DNA from 3 places in the Streptomyces sp. NPDC102467 genome. Region 3 is predicted to be linked to each of the others. Evidence: riboswitches for the same ligand, from Rfam matches in the RefSeq annotation. Region 3 holds a riboswitch; each other region holds the start of a gene.
The links. A riboswitch is a leader RNA that binds a small molecule or an ion and turns the genes downstream of it on or off. The one in region 3 is predicted to bind cobalamin.

Region 1 (4,785 bases), on a different contig from region 3:
GCTCGGGTTCATGGCGATCGCGGCCGGGATCAAGGTGCAGAACGGGCAGTTGGCGATCCCGCAGCTCTTCGAGACCATGTTCCCCGACTGGTTCACGGGTGTCGCCTTCGCCGCCATCGGCATCGGCGCGCTGGTCCCGGCGGCCATCATGTCCATCGCCGCGGCGAACCTGTTCACGCGCAACATCTACAAGGACTTCATCAAGCCCGACGCGACCCCGGCGCAGGAGACCAAGGTCTCCAAGCTCGTGTCGCTGCTCGTGAAGGTCGGCGCGCTCGCCTTCGTCCTGACCATGGACAAGACCGTCGCCATCAACTTCCAGCTGCTCGGCGGGATCTGGATCCTGCAGACCATGCCGGCGCTGGTGGGCGGCCTGTTCACGCGCTGGTTCCACCGGTGGGCGCTGCTCGCCGGATGGGCGGTCGGCATGGTCTACGGCACGCTCGCCGCGTACGGGGTGGCCTCGCCGACGCAGAAGCACTTCGGCGGGTCCTCGGACGAGATCCCCGGCATCGGCCAGATCGGCTACATCGGCCTGACGGCGTTCGTGATGAACGTGATCGTGACCGTCGTCCTGACCTTCGTCCTGAAGGCCGTGAAGGCCCCGGAGGGCGTCGACGAGACGTCGCCCTCGGACTACACCGCAGACGCCGGCGACAAGGGCGTACAGGTGGAGCTGCCCACCGTCGGAGCGGGCGGCCACTAGCACCCGTCACTTCTTCTCGATGGACGGGCCTCTCCCCTCGGGGAGGGGCCCGTCCCTCTATCGTGACCCGGCACCACGTCGCGAACCAGCACCATCCGCACCATCTGCCCCGGAGGAACCGTGCCCGACTCGCCGCAGGCGACCGCCCCCATCGTGCTCGACAGCGACCCCGGCATCGACGACGCCGTCGCACTGCAATACCTGCTCGGCACCGGGCTGTGGGACCTCAAGGCCTACACGACCGTCGGCGGCAACGTGCCCGCCGCGCAGACCTTCCGCAACGGGCGCGCGCTCGCCCGCGCCTTCGGCATCGACGGCGACATCACCGTGCACCGGGGTGCGGGCCGCCCGCTGACCCGCCTGCCGTACTCGGCCGCCGGCGAGTTCCACGGCTCCACGGGACTCGGCGCCGAGCAGCTGCCCGACTCGACCGTGCCCGAGCACACCGAGTCCTCGGCGCAGGCGCTGCTCAGGCTCTCGCGCGAGTACGAGGGCGAGCTGACGGTGTGCGCGACGGGCCCGCTCACCAATGTGGCGCTCGCCCTGAGCGAGGACCCGGACTTCGCGCGGCGCGTGAAGCGGCTCGTCTTCATGGGCGGGGCCGCCGAGATCCCCGGGAACATCACGCCCGTCGCCGAGTTCAACGCGTGGGCGGACCCCGACGCGGCGGACCTGGTCGTCTCCTCCGGCATCCCGTACACGATGGTCGGGCTCGACGCGACGCACGGCTGGCGGTTCGGGCCCGCGGAGCTCGCCACGCTGGAGGCGGCGGGACCCGGCATGGAGCTGACGGCCCGCCTGATGCGCTTCTACCTCGGCGCCTACGAGGAGACCGGGGGCTCCCCGCTGCACGACCCGCTCGCCGTCGGCGTGTGCGCGGACGAGTCGTTCATCACCGCCGCCGAGGGCACCGTCGCGGTGGAGTGCGCGAGCGAACTGACCCGGGGCAAGACGGTGTTCATTCCGTACGACTCCGACTACCCGCGCGAGTACTACACGGAGTCGCCGCTGGTGAACGCCCGCACCAAGCATCGCGGCCGGGTCGCCGTGGGCGTCGGCCCGCGCAACTTCACCGAGGATTTCGTGGCTACGTTGCTGAAGCGGCCCGCGACCGTCTGAGTAACTGTTGAAGCCGGGCCGACACAAGATATGGGCCTGCCACGTCGGCCCGGCACAACATGTATGCTCGCTTTCGCTGCAGCCGCAGGGGAATCCGGTGCAAATCCGGAACTGTCCCGCAACGGTGAACGTAAGCGCGCATAACGGCGCCCGCGTGAGTCCGAGGACCTGCCGCAGCACACCCGAGCCGTCCGGCCCGGGTGTAGACGACGTCCGGGCCTCGCGGAATGGGCCGGTGACGACGGCGCCCCGTGCGCGCCGGAGCCACTCCTTCCCCGCAGGCCCCGTGCCGAGCGAGGGAGAGCCTCCACGTGACCATCGCGCCGCCCGCCGAACCGGTCTCAGCCGCACCGGTCTCAGCCGCACCGCAAGACGCTCCGGGCACCGCGCTGCTGCGCACCCTGACCGAGCTGACTGCCGACCTCCCGGGCGCCGACCCCGGCCGGGTCGCCGCCGCCGCGCTGCGCGGCCGCAGCACCCGCGCCGACGAGGCCGAGCTGCGCGAACTCGCCACCGAGGCCGCGGCCGGGCTGATCTCCGAGGACCCCGTCTACTCCCGGCTCGCCGCCCGTCTCCTCACGCTCTCCATCGCCGCCGAGGCCGCCTCGCAGGGCGTGACCTCCTTCACCGGCTCCGTCGCCGTCGGCCACCGCGAGGGCCTGATCGCCGACCGCACCGCCGAGTTCGTCCGCGTCCACGCCGCGCGGCTCGACGCGCTCATCGACACCGAGGCCGACGACCGCTTCGGCTACTTCGGCCTGCGCACCCTGCACAGCCGCTACCTGCTGCGCCACCCGATCACCCGCCGCGTCATCGAGACCCCGCAGCACTTCATGCTGCGCGTCGCGTCGGGTCTCGCCGAGGACGACAGCGCCCGCGCCCTCGACGAAGTCGCCGCGCTGTACGGCCTGATGAGCCGCCTCGACTACCTGCCCTCCTCCCCCACCCTCTTCAACTCGGGCACCCGGCACCCGCAGATGTCGAGCTGCTATCTGCTCGACTCCCCGCTGGACGAGCTCGACTCGATCTACGACCGCTACCACCAGGTGGCCCGGCTCTCCAAGCACGCCGGCGGCATCGGGCTCTCGTACTCCCGCATCCGCAGCCGGGGTTCGCTGATCCGCGGCACGAACGGGCACTCCAACGGCATCGTGCCGTTCCTGAAGACCCTCGACGCGTCGGTCGCCGCCGTGAACCAGGGCGGCCGCCGCAAGGGCGCGGCCGCCGTCTATCTGGAGACGTGGCACTCCGACATCGAGGAGTTCCTTGAGCTGCGCGACAACACCGGTGAGGACGCGCGCCGCACCCACAACCTGAACCTCGCGCACTGGATCCCCGACGAGTTCATGCGCCGGGTCGCCGACGGTGCCGACTGGTCGCTGTTCTCCCCGGCCGACGTGCCGGAGCTGGTCGACCTGTGGGGCGCCGAGTTCGAGGCCGCGTACAAGAAGGCGGAGGCCGAGGGCAGAGCCCTCAAGACCATCCCCGCCCGGGACCTGTACGGCCGCATGATGCGCACGCTCGCGCAGACCGGCAACGGCTGGATGACGTTCAAGGATGCCGCGAACCGCACCGCCAACCAGACCGCGGAGCCCGGCCACACGGTCCACTCCTCGAACCTGTGCACCGAGATCCTGGAGGTCACGGACGACGGCGAGACGGCCGTCTGCAACCTGGGTTCCGTGAACCTGGGCTCCTTCGTGGACGCCGACGCGCAGGCCATCGACTGGGAGCGGCTCGACGAGACCGTCCGCACCGCCGTCACGTTCCTCGACCGCGTCGTCGACATCAACTTCTACCCGACCGAGCAGGCGGGCCGCTCCAACGCCCGCTGGCGCCCGGTCGGCCTCGGCGCGATGGGTCTGCAGGACGTCTTCTTCAAGCTGCGCCTGCCCTTCGACTCGCCGCGCGCCAAGGCGCTCTCGACGCGGATCCAGGAGCGCATCATGCTCGCCGCGTACGAGGCATCGGCCGACCTCGCCGAGCGCAACGGCCCGCTGCCCGCCTGGGAGAAGACCCGCACCGCGCGCGGTGTCCTGCACCCCGACCACTACGCCGACGCCCAGGTGACCTGGCCGGAGCGGTGGGCCGCGCTGCGGGAACGTATCGCCGCCGTCGGCATGCGCAACTCGCTGCTGCTTGCCATCGCGCCGACCGCCACCATCGCGTCCATCGCGGGTGTCTACGAGTGCATCGAGCCGCAGGTCTCCAACCTGTTCAAGCGCGAGACGCTGTCCGGCGAGTTCCTCCAGGTCAACGCCTACCTGGTCGACGAGCTGAAGCGGCTCGGCGTGTGGGACGCGCAGACCCGGGAGGCGCTGCGCGAGTCCAACGGCTCCGTGCAGGGCTTCACCTGGATCCCGGACGACGTCCGTGACCTGTACCGCACGGCGTGGGAGATCCCGCAGCGCGGCCTCATCGACATGGCGGCGGCGCGCACCCCGTTCCTCGACCAGGCCCAGTCCCTCAACCTGTTCCTGGAGACGCCGACCATCGGCAAGCTCTCCTCGATGTACGCGTACGCCTGGAAGTCGGGCCTGAAGACGACGTACTACCTGCGCTCGCGCCCCGCGACGCGCATCGCACGGGCGGCGGGCCGCAGCACCGTCCCCGCGCAGACCGTGCCCGAGACCGACGCGGTCGCCTGCTCCCTGGAAAACCCCGAGTCCTGCGAGGCCTGCCAGTAATGACCACCGCACCTGAGAAGACCGAGAAGAACCTGCTCGACCCGGGCTTCGAACTGACCCTGCGTCCCATGCGCTACCCGGACTTCTACGAGCGCTACCGGGACGCGATCAAGAACACCTGGACCGTCGAGGAGGTCGATCTCCACTCGGACGTCACCGACCTCGCGAAGCTGTCGCCGGGCGAGCAGCACATGATCGGCCGGCTCGTCGCGTTCTTCGCGACGGGCGACTCGATCGTCTCCAACAACCTGGTGCTCACGCTCTACAAGCACA
Region 2 (4,785 bases), on a different contig from region 3:
GTAGTAGGTGGCCATGAGGTCGGTCGGTACGCCGTCGGGGGTGGCGCGGTTGCGGGTCATGGGTGCCATGACGATGCGGTTGCTCAGTGTCCACTTGCCGACGGTCACCGGCTCGAAGAGGTCTGCCATGGGGGCTCCTTGAATGAATGCGGCTGCGTACCTCGTGACGAGGGTCAGCCGGGGTGCGGTGCGGTGAGTTTTCAGATGGGATGCCAGCTGGGTGGCAGTGAACCGATCGGGTCCGGGGGCGAGGGCGGCGTCGCCGACCGCGTGAGCCCCCGGCCATACGACCGGCTGGGGTCGTCCTCTCAGTGGGTGGGGACGGGGGCGGCGGGCTGTGTGTCCGCGGGGGTCCTGGGCGTTTTCACCAGGGCGGTCAGGGCGAGGACGGCTGCGGCCAGGAGGGCGCCGGCGACGATGAACGCGATGCGGTAGCCGTGCACGAAGCCCTGCAGCCGCAGGACACGGGATGCTTCGCCGCCGGCCGGGGTGCGGGGGTCGAGGTAGCCGGTGACAGCGGCGAGATAGAGGGTGTTGAGGAGGGCAGGGCCGAGGGCCGCGCCGATCTGCTGGCTGGTGGTGAGGGCGGCGCTGGCCACTCCGGCGTCGCGCGGATCGACGCCGGACAGCGCGACGTTGGGGCCCGCGAGGAAGAACAGGCCCACGCCCACACTCACGAGGAGCTGGGTCGGCAGGACCTCTCCGGTGTAGCCGGAGGCGCTGTCCAGGCGGGTGAGCCACAGCAGTCCCGCGGTGGCCAGGGCGGTGCCGGCGACCATCGGGAGCTTGGGGCCGAAGCGGGTGACGAGAGGCGCACCGAGTGTGGTGGTCGCGATGATCCCGGCACTGAACGGCAGGAAGGCGATGCCGGCCTGCAGCGGGGTGTAGTGGAGGTTGACCTGGAGGAAGTACGTCATGAAGAGGTTCATGCCGAACATGCCGGCGCCGATGAGGAGGTTGGCCAGGAACACTCCGGCACGGTTGCGCTCCATGACTACCCGCAGCGGCAGCAGGGGGTGGGTGGTGCGGCGTTCCACGAGCACGAACGCGGTCAGCAGCAGGACGGCGGCCGCCAGGAGGATCACGGTGGCGGGAGCTGTCCAGCCTCCGCCGTCGGCGGCCTGGGTGAAGCCGTAGACGAGGGCGACCAGCCCGCCGGTCACCAGCAAAGCGCCGGGAAGGTCATAGTGCCGGTCGCCCACGGCGCGGCTCTCCCTGACGAAGCGGCGGGCGGCGACAGCGACGGTCAGGGCGATGGGGACGTTGATGTACATGCACCAGCGCCAGCCCGCGTACTCGGTGAGGACGCCGCCCAGGAGAAGCCCGACGGCTCCTCCGCCGCCCTGGAACGCGCCGAAGATCCCGAATGCCTTGGCGCGTTCTTTGGGGTCGGTGAAGGCGACGGTGATGAGGGAGAGCGCCGCGGGTGCCAGGAGGGCGGCGAAGGCGCCTTGCAGGGCGCGTGCGGTGAACAGGGTGCCCGGGTCGGGTGCCAGGCCGCCGAGCATGGAGGCCGCTGCGAAGCCCAGCAGCCCGATGGTGAGGATGCGCTTGCGTCCGGCGAAGTCGGCGACGCGCCCGCCGAGGAGCAGCAGTCCTCCGAAGGCGAGTGCGTAGGCGGTGATCATCCACTGGCGGTTCGCGTCGCCCATCGTGAGGTCGCTCTGCGCCTGCGGCAGCGCGATGTTCACGATGGATACATCGAGCACGACCATGAGGGTGGCGACCGACGCGACGATCAGCGCCATCCACCGGCGCGGATCCGGCGCATCCGCATCCGGGACCTTCCCGGCGGTGCGAGCGGGAGTAGACATCGGCAGCTCTCCTGAGCGATGAGGGGCGGGATTGCCTCGGTGAGCTACAAGGTGCGTGGCTCACGTCGCCAGGAGAGTGCGCCCAGGCCCCAAAAGGTTGCAATCCGTCATGCCGTTTCAGCAAGATGCGGTGCATGGACGCATTCGAGAACGTGCTGGCCGGTGTCGGACCCCGACTGCGGGATCTGCGCCACCGGCACGCCATCACGCTGGCCGCGCTGGCCGAACTCACCGGGATCTCGGAGAGCACGCTCTCCCGCCTGGAGGGCGGAGGCCGCAAGCCCAACCTGGAACTCCTGCTGCCCCTGGCCCAGGCCTACAACGTCCCGCTCGACGAGCTCGTCGGCGCACCGGCGACGGGCGATCCGCGCCTTCACCTGCGCCCCGTCACGCGCGACGGCATGACGTACGTGCCGCTGACCCGCAGGCCGGGCGGCATGCACGCGCACAAGCTCGTCATCAGCCCCAGCGTCGGCGAGCCCGAGCTCCGGACGCACGAGGGCTATGAATGGATCTACGTCCTCAACGGCAGGTTCCGCCTTCACCTCGGCGACCGCGTCCTGGTCATGGCGCCGGGGGAAGTCGCGGAATTCGACACCCACGTGCCGCACTGTCTGGGCTCCGACAACGACCAGCCGGTGGAGTTGCTGGTCATCTTCGGCAAGCAGGGCGAACGCGCCCATCTGCGCGCCCGCCCCACTTCCTGACGCCCCCGGGCGCCATGCCCCCGTCGCCGGCCGGATTCGGGGGGCAGCACCGCGTCCAGGCCGTGCCGACGATCGCCCAGGACCCGCTCGCACACGAGCGCCTCACCGGCCGCGCCGAAGACCTGGGCGGACCGGCGGCGGGCCACTGCCTCGTCGGCGTTCACCAGGTCGGCGTCGATCGCAGCGGCCGTCGCCACACCGAACGGAGGCACCGCGGGCAGACCGCCCATCAGATCGGTGACGTCGCCCGCCACATACACCCCGGGAGCCTCGGTCGCACCGCCCGGCTCGCAAGGGACATAGGTGCCCACACCCATGGGGTGCTCCACCGGGTCGGCTCCCAGGCCGGACAGGATCTCGCCGCGCGCCACGAACCGTGGCGCCACCACCAGCGCGTCCACGGGGGCACGCCGGCCTGAGGCCAACCGGACACCGCATGGGGCGTCGCGCCCTTGTCAGCGATGCCCCTCTTCTTGCCGAACCGGCAAGAGACGGCCGACCGCCGGTCTTCACCGACGACATGCCGCACACCCTGCTCCGCCGTCGCGCGAACGGCGAGACGGTCGAGGAGATCCAGCCCGAGACCTGCTCATCGAGAAGGGCCCGGGTGTGCAGGTCAGGCCCGTGATACCGTCCGAAAGCCAGTCAAACCTCTGTACGTTCTTCTACGTGCACGGGTCAGGGAATCCGGTGGAAATCCGGAGCTGACGCGCAGCGGTGAGGGTGACGGGCGGAGCCACTGCCACTGGGCCGGTCCATCGGTGCGGGAAGGCGCTCCGCCTGGACGATCCCGAGTCCGAAGACCTGCTGGCAGCCTCCGCGGCCGACACGCGGCCGGGGGTGAACCGTAGGCCGGCTCCGCGTATGGGCCCTGGACGCAGAGGAAGTTCCGTGCCTTTCGCACGTCAAGTCCGCCGTTGCGCACCGCTGTTGGCGAGCGCACTGTTGCTCACGGCCTGCGGCGGCGCGGAATCCGCCGACGCGGAGGACCGCACGGGCGGCTCCGATTCCGCTGTCACCCTCGACAACTGCGGCGCGAAGGTGCGGGTCGCACACGCCCCGCGCCGTGCTGTCGCCCTGGACCAGGGATCGGCGGAGATCATGCTCTCGCTCGGCCTCGCCGACCGGATGGTGGGGACCGCGACGTGGACGGATCCCGTCCTGAAGGGGCTGGAGAAGGCGAACGCGAAGGTGCCGCGGCTCGCCGACCGCTACCCGTCGTTCGAGAAGGTCCTGGACACCGAACCGGACTTCGCCGCCGCCTCGTTCACGTACACCCTCGGCAAGGGCGGGGTGGCGCCGCGCGAGCAGTTCGAGAAGCTCGGCGTGCCCACCTACCTCTCCCCCACCGACTGCGCGGGCAAGGACAACAGCGGCGACGGGGACGGTGTGCGCACCAGCGCGCTGACCATGGACACGGTCTACGGCGAGATACGCGATCTGGCCCGGATCTTCGATGTGCGGGAGCGCGGCCAGAAGCTCATCGCCGATCTGAAGTCCCGTGTCAGTACGGCCACTTCGAAGGTCGATGCCCAGAACGTGAGCGTCCTGTACTGGTTCGCGAACTCCGACTCGCCCTACATGGCGGGCTGTTGCGGCGCGCCCGGCATCGTCACCAAGGAACTCGGCCTGCGCAACGTCTTCGACGACACGCACGAGGAGTGGCCGCAGATCAACTGGGAGACCGTCGCGGACCGCGATCCCGACGTCCTCGTCATCGGCGATCTGACCCGCCGCTCGCAGTCCGCGGAGTCCGCCGCGCAGAAGATCAAGTTCCTGGAGTCCGACCCGGTCACCAAGAAGATGACCGCCGTCCGCGAAAAGCGGTACGTGCTGCTGAACGGCCAGGATCTGAACCCGACGATCCGCACCGTGGACGGCGTGGAGAAGGTGGCCACCGCGCTGCGCTCGTTCGGCCTGGCCAAGTGAGCGCTGTCCGCCCCGCCGTCCACTGGGCCATGGCCGTCGCCGCGCTGTGTGTGTCGGTCGCCGTGGCCATCACCATCGGTCCCGCTCACATCGGCGTCGGCGACGTGTGGACGGCGGTCGGCGCCCGGCTCGGCTGGGGCTCGTCGGACCTGTCTCCGATCCGGGACGGCATCGTCTGGAACCTGCGACTGCCCCGCACCCTGCTCGCCGCGGTCTGCGGGGCGGGGCTCGCGGTGTGCGGCACGGTGCTGCAGGCGCTGCTGCGCAATCCCCTCGCGGATCCGTTCGTGCTCGGCGTCTCCTCGGGGGCGTCGACCGGGGCCGTCCTCGTGGTG
Region 3 (4,785 bases):
GTCCGACGGGCGGCAGTTGAGCGCGGAACGGCTGCCGTACGTCGTCGTGCCCGGCGCGAGCCGCATCTGGAGCCCGGCCCGCTCCGGCATCCGCGGCGGCACCGTCGCGGCGCTCGTCCACCGGAACAAGGTCCTGTACGCCGTCGTGGGTGACAGCGGGCCGAGCGGCCTGATCGGCGAGGCGTCGTACGCCGCCGCGCGCGGCCTCGGCATCGATCCGGACCCGGTGCGCGGCGGCGCCGCCGGTGAGGTGACGTACATCCTCTTCCCCGGCGCGACCGCCCGCCCCATCGAGAGCCACCGGGCGGCCGCCGAGGCCGGTCGGACGGCGGCGCGCAAACTCCTCCGCCGCGCCGACTGACCGCCGAGCCGTTCAAAGACAGGCTCTCAGGGGCCGGCTCTCACTCCTTGTGGTACGTGTACGCCTCCGACGCCGCTGCCACGACCGCGTCCAGGTCCGCCCCCGCCGAGGCGGAGACCACGGCGGCGACCGCGCCCTCCAGGAACGGGGCGTCCACCAGGCGTGTGCCGTCGGGGAGTTCGTCGCCCTCGGCGAGCAGCGCCTTCACGGTCAGGACCGCACTGCCGAGGTCGACCAGGACCGCGACGCCCGAGCCGCGATCGACCTCCGCGGCAGCCGCCGAGATCCGCTCCGCACTCGTACCGAAGCCGCCGTCCTCCGTGCCGCCCGCCGCGGCCACGGGAGCGGTGGCTCCGCCTCCGGCGAGCCCGGCGGCGAGTCGCGCCACGGATTCGGCGACGTCCCGGCTGTGCGACACGAGCACGACGCCGACCGCCTTGTCGGGGGCGGTCACGAGGTGCCCTCCGCGGCCTCGGCCAGCGCGCCGATCAGCAGCGCCGACGACGTGGCGCCGGGATCCTGGTGCCCGATGCTGCGCTCACCCAGATAACTGGCCCGGCCCTTGCGGGCCTGGAGCGGGGTCGTCGCCTCCGCGCCGTGCTCCGCCGCGGACCGCGCCGCGGCGAAGTCCCCGCCGTCCAGCGCGTCCACCGCCGGGATCAGCGCGTCCAGCATCGTCTTGTCACCGGGCGCGGCCCCGCCGAGCGTGGCCACGGCGTCCACCCCGACGCGCAGCGCCTGCGCCAGCTCCGCTTCGCTCACCTGCGCGGCATCGCCCAGCGCTTTGCCGGTGCGCCGCAGCAACGTCCCGTACAACGGCCCCGACGCGCCGCCCACCGTCGAGATCAACTGCCGTCCGGCGAGCGTGAGTACGGTCCCCGGTGTCTCGGGCGCGTCCTTGTCGAGGGTGGCCCGCACCGCGGTGAAACCGCGCTGCAGATTGCTGCCGTGGTCGGCGTCGCCGATCGGCGAGTCGAGTTCGGTGAGCCGGGCGGCCTCGCGGTCCACCGCAGCCGCGGTCGCCGCCATCCAGCGTCGGAAGAAGTCGGCGTCGAGCACATGATCTCCTTGCGTGGTAGATACGTTGACGAGGGGCACGGGGGCGCCGTCCGTCACATGCCCCAGCGGAGACCGGCCGTACTGACCGGCGCGTCCCACAGGCGCAGCAGCTCCTCGTCCACCTGGCACAGCGTGACAGACGCACCGGCCATGTCGAGGGACGTCACGTAGTTGCCGACGAGGGTGCGGGCGACGGGCACCCCGCGCTCACCGAGCACCCGCTGCACCTCGGCGTTGAACCCGTACAGCTCCAGCAGGGGGGTCGCTCCCATCCCATTGACCAGGGCGAGTACGGGACTTGTCGGGTTCAGGTCTTCCAGGACGGCGTCGACGGCGAAATCGGCGATCTCCCTCGATGTCATCATCGGACGCCGCTCGCGGCCCGGCTCGCCGTGGATGCCGATGCCCAACTCCAGCTCACCAGGGGGCAGATCGAAGGTCGGCGACCCCTTCGCGGGCGTGCTGCACGCGCTCAGCGCCACCCCGAAACTGCGCGCGCTCTCATTGACCTGCCGGGCGAGCGCTTCGACCCGCTCCAGCGGCTGCCCCTCCTCGGCCGCGGCCCCCGCGATCTTCTCCACGAAGAGCGTCGCGCCGGTCCCGCGCCGTCCGGCCGTGTACAGGCTGTCGACCACCGCGACATCGTCGTTCACCAGTACCTTGGCGACCTGGATGCCCTCGTCCTCGGCGAGTTCGGCGGCCATGTCGAAGTTGAGCACGTCACCGGTGTAGTTCTTCACGATGAACAACACGCCCGCCCCGCTGTCCACCGCGGCGGCGGCCCGCACCATCTGATCGGGCACCGGCGAGGTGAACACCTCACCGGGACAGGCCGCGGACAGCATCCCCGGCCCCACGAAACCCCCGTGCAGCGGCTCGTGCCCGGAGCCGCCGCCCGACACCAGCGCCACCTTCCCGGCAACCGGCGCGTCCCGGCGCAGGATCACCCGGTTGTCGACGTCGACGGTCAACTCGGGGTGGGCGGCGGCCATCCCGCGCAGGGCGTCGGCGACGACGGTCTCGGCCACATTGATCAACATTTTCACGGGTACCTCCATGTGACGTGGGCAACTGATGCGTCCCACGTCAGTATCTGCGCAGGCCGCGTGCGGAGCACCCGGCGGGGCCTGATCGGTGAGGTAAGCCGGTGGGCGCGTTGGCACGGGCCCGTGCCCGCCTGCGTCGAGAACGGCCGGCCCCGCCTGACAGCGAAGACGCGCACGCCAGGCTGCGGCCGCGATGTCCCGGCGGGCCGTGCTCGATCGGAAGCGCGTGAGAGGATGGCCGACGATTTGGGCGATGGCGGACAGAGGAAGCCGGTGTGATTCCGGCGCGGTCCCGCCACTGTGATCGGTGCGTCGATCCCGACAGGCCACTGTCCGCGACCGCGGGCGGATCGGCCGGGGCCGGCGGTGAACCGAGAGCCAGGAGACTCACGCTGTCGCCTCCTCAACGCGTACCGGGGCGGATCTCCCCGGTGAGAGGGAGTGGGGCATGGCAGGAATGCCGACGGGTGCTGCGCCGGGGGAGGACGCGGTGGCAGGGACCCCGAGCCGGGTGGTGGTGTGCCGGGACTGCTGCTGCGGCACGGTGAAGGTGCCGGGCGACCACGCGGCGCAGACGGCGCGGTTGCGGTCCGCGGTCCCCGTACGGGTCACCGAGTGCCTGGACGTGTGCGAGCAGGCGAACGTCGTTGTGGTGCAGCCGTCGGCCGCGGGACGCGCCGGCGGAGCACGGCCCGTGTGGCTCGGCCTCGTCAACGACCCCGACGCGACCGAGGACATCGTCACCTGGGTGCGGGCGGGCGGCCCCGGAGTGGCGCCGATGCCCGCGATCCTCGACCTGTACGTCATCACTTCTCCCCGGCGTGTCACGGCCTCGTGAGGGGTTTTCCGCGAGGGAGAACCGAGTGAGGCCGACTCCTGCGGCGGTGCGTGACGCGCTCCGGGACGTGGCCGGTCTCGGCGGGTTCTTCGTCCTGCCCACCGTGGTCGGCATGGCCGGGAAGGGGACGGCCGCGGCGTTCGCGGACGGCTTCGCCGAGCGGGCCCGCGAGGTGAACCGCCGTTTCGCGACGGGCGAGGCGCGCGTCGGCACGTCCATCGCACACCTGGGGCTCTCGGCCCGTCTGTGGTCACCGCTGCTGGCATGCGCGGTGCTGCATGGGATCGTGCCCGACCTGAGCGGCCTGGAGTGGCTCGACGACAGCTCGGCGGTACGGCTGCGGGAACCTCTCGAAGGGCGCCCGGTCGACCCGCCGCCGCGCCTGGCCGACGCGGTGTACGAACAACTGGCGGCGCCCCTCGCGGTGCTGGAGAGGACGCTGAGCGTGAAAGTCGCGCCGCGCCTCCTGGACGGGAACGTCGCGTCCGCGCTCGTCGGGTCCGCGGCCGTGCTGCTGAGGGCCCGCCCCGAGGTGCGCCCGGTACTGGTCCCCCTCACCCGCGATCTGCTCGGTACGGGACGCCTCGCGGGGACGGGCACCATCTCGGGCCCGGATCTGACGTTCCGGCGGCGCAGCTGCTGCCTCCTCTACCGCGCGCCGACCGGTGGCATGTGTGGTGACTGCTGTTTTTCAGGTCACTGACAGCCGGGGGCAGCTCGACGAGCCTCCGATCCCGGGGCTCAGTCGCGGGCCAGGACCACCACCGCGTTGTGGCCGCCGAAGCCGAAGGAGTTGCTGACGGCCACGGTCGAGGGGACGGGCCGGGCGGTGCCGGAGACCGCGTCGATGTCGAGGGCCGGGTCGGGGTCGGTCAGCCCGGCCGTGGGCGGGACCAGGTCCGCGCGGAGCGCCAGGATCGTCAGCGCGGCCTCGATCGTGCCGGCCGCGCCGAGCGTGTGGCCCAGCGCGCCCTTGGCGGAGGTGACCGGCGGCCGGTGCGGGAAGACGCGGGCCAGGACCGCCGCCTCCATCGCGTCGCCACGCGGGGTGGACGTGCCGTGCGCGTTGACGTGGTCGACGTCGCCCGGGGAGACCCCCGCCTCGGCGAGCGCCGCGCGCAGGGCCCGCTCCGCGTGGCGCCCCTCGGGGTGCGGGGCCACCAGGTGGTGGGCGTCGGTGCTCGCCCCGTAGCCGATGAGCCGGGCGAGGCGGGGGGCCGAGCGGGCGGCCGCGTACTCGGGCCGCTCCAGGACCAGGGCGCCCGCGCCCTCGGCGATGACGAAGCCGTCGCGGGCCGCGTCGAACGGGCGGGAGCGCTGGTCGGAGAGTGCGCGCAGCTGGGCGAAGCCCGTCACGATGAGGGGGGTGACGGCAGCGTCGGCGCCGCAGACCACGGCGATGTCGCACTGTCCCGAGGCGAGCAGATCGCGGGCCGTACCGATCGCGGTGGTCCCCGAGGCGCACGCGGTCGCGACGTTCA

Region 1: linked by a shared signal. The riboswitch ahead of ACIREE_RS02160 (ribonucleoside-diphosphate reductase subunit alpha) and the one ahead of ACIREE_RS04740 ((2Fe-2S) ferredoxin domain-containing protein) in region 3 are both predicted to bind cobalamin.
Region 2: linked by a shared signal. The riboswitch ahead of ACIREE_RS30055 (ABC transporter substrate-binding protein) and the one ahead of ACIREE_RS04740 ((2Fe-2S) ferredoxin domain-containing protein) in region 3 are both predicted to bind cobalamin.

What each region holds. Positions count from the first base shown of each region.
Region 1 is NZ_JBIWKA010000001.1:483,043-487,827, reverse strand. Features, by position in the region: gene mctP (monocarboxylate uptake permease MctP) at 1-706, shown strand, start outside; gene ACIREE_RS02165 (nucleoside hydrolase) at 827-1,825, shown strand; cobalamin riboswitch at 1,882-2,016, shown strand; gene ACIREE_RS02160 (ribonucleoside-diphosphate reductase subunit alpha) at 2,137-4,512, shown strand; gene ACIREE_RS02155 (ribonucleotide-diphosphate reductase subunit beta) at 4,512-4,785, shown strand, end outside.
Region 2 is NZ_JBIWKA010000015.1:196,109-200,893, forward strand. Features, by position in the region: gene ACIREE_RS30035 (alkene reductase) at 1-129, opposite strand, end outside; gene ACIREE_RS30040 (MFS transporter) at 309-1,814, opposite strand; gene ACIREE_RS30045 (helix-turn-helix domain-containing protein) at 1,949-2,521, shown strand; gene ACIREE_RS30050 (hypothetical protein) at 2,536-2,940, shown strand; cobalamin riboswitch at 3,158-3,348, shown strand; gene ACIREE_RS30055 (ABC transporter substrate-binding protein) at 3,386-4,450, shown strand; gene ACIREE_RS30060 (FecCD family ABC transporter permease) at 4,480-4,785, shown strand, end outside.
Region 3 is NZ_JBIWKA010000002.1:339,247-344,031, reverse strand. Features, by position in the region: gene ACIREE_RS04760 (glycoside hydrolase family 75 protein) at 1-361, shown strand, start outside; gene ACIREE_RS04755 (PTS-dependent dihydroxyacetone kinase phosphotransferase subunit DhaM) at 402-815, opposite strand; gene dhaL (dihydroxyacetone kinase subunit DhaL) at 812-1,420, opposite strand; gene dhaK (dihydroxyacetone kinase subunit DhaK) at 1,474-2,466, opposite strand; cobalamin riboswitch at 2,729-2,855, shown strand; gene ACIREE_RS04740 ((2Fe-2S) ferredoxin domain-containing protein) at 2,924-3,304, shown strand; gene ACIREE_RS04735 ((2Fe-2S)-binding protein) at 3,330-4,007, shown strand; gene ACIREE_RS04730 (beta-ketoacyl-[acyl-carrier-protein] synthase family protein) at 4,046-4,785, opposite strand, start outside.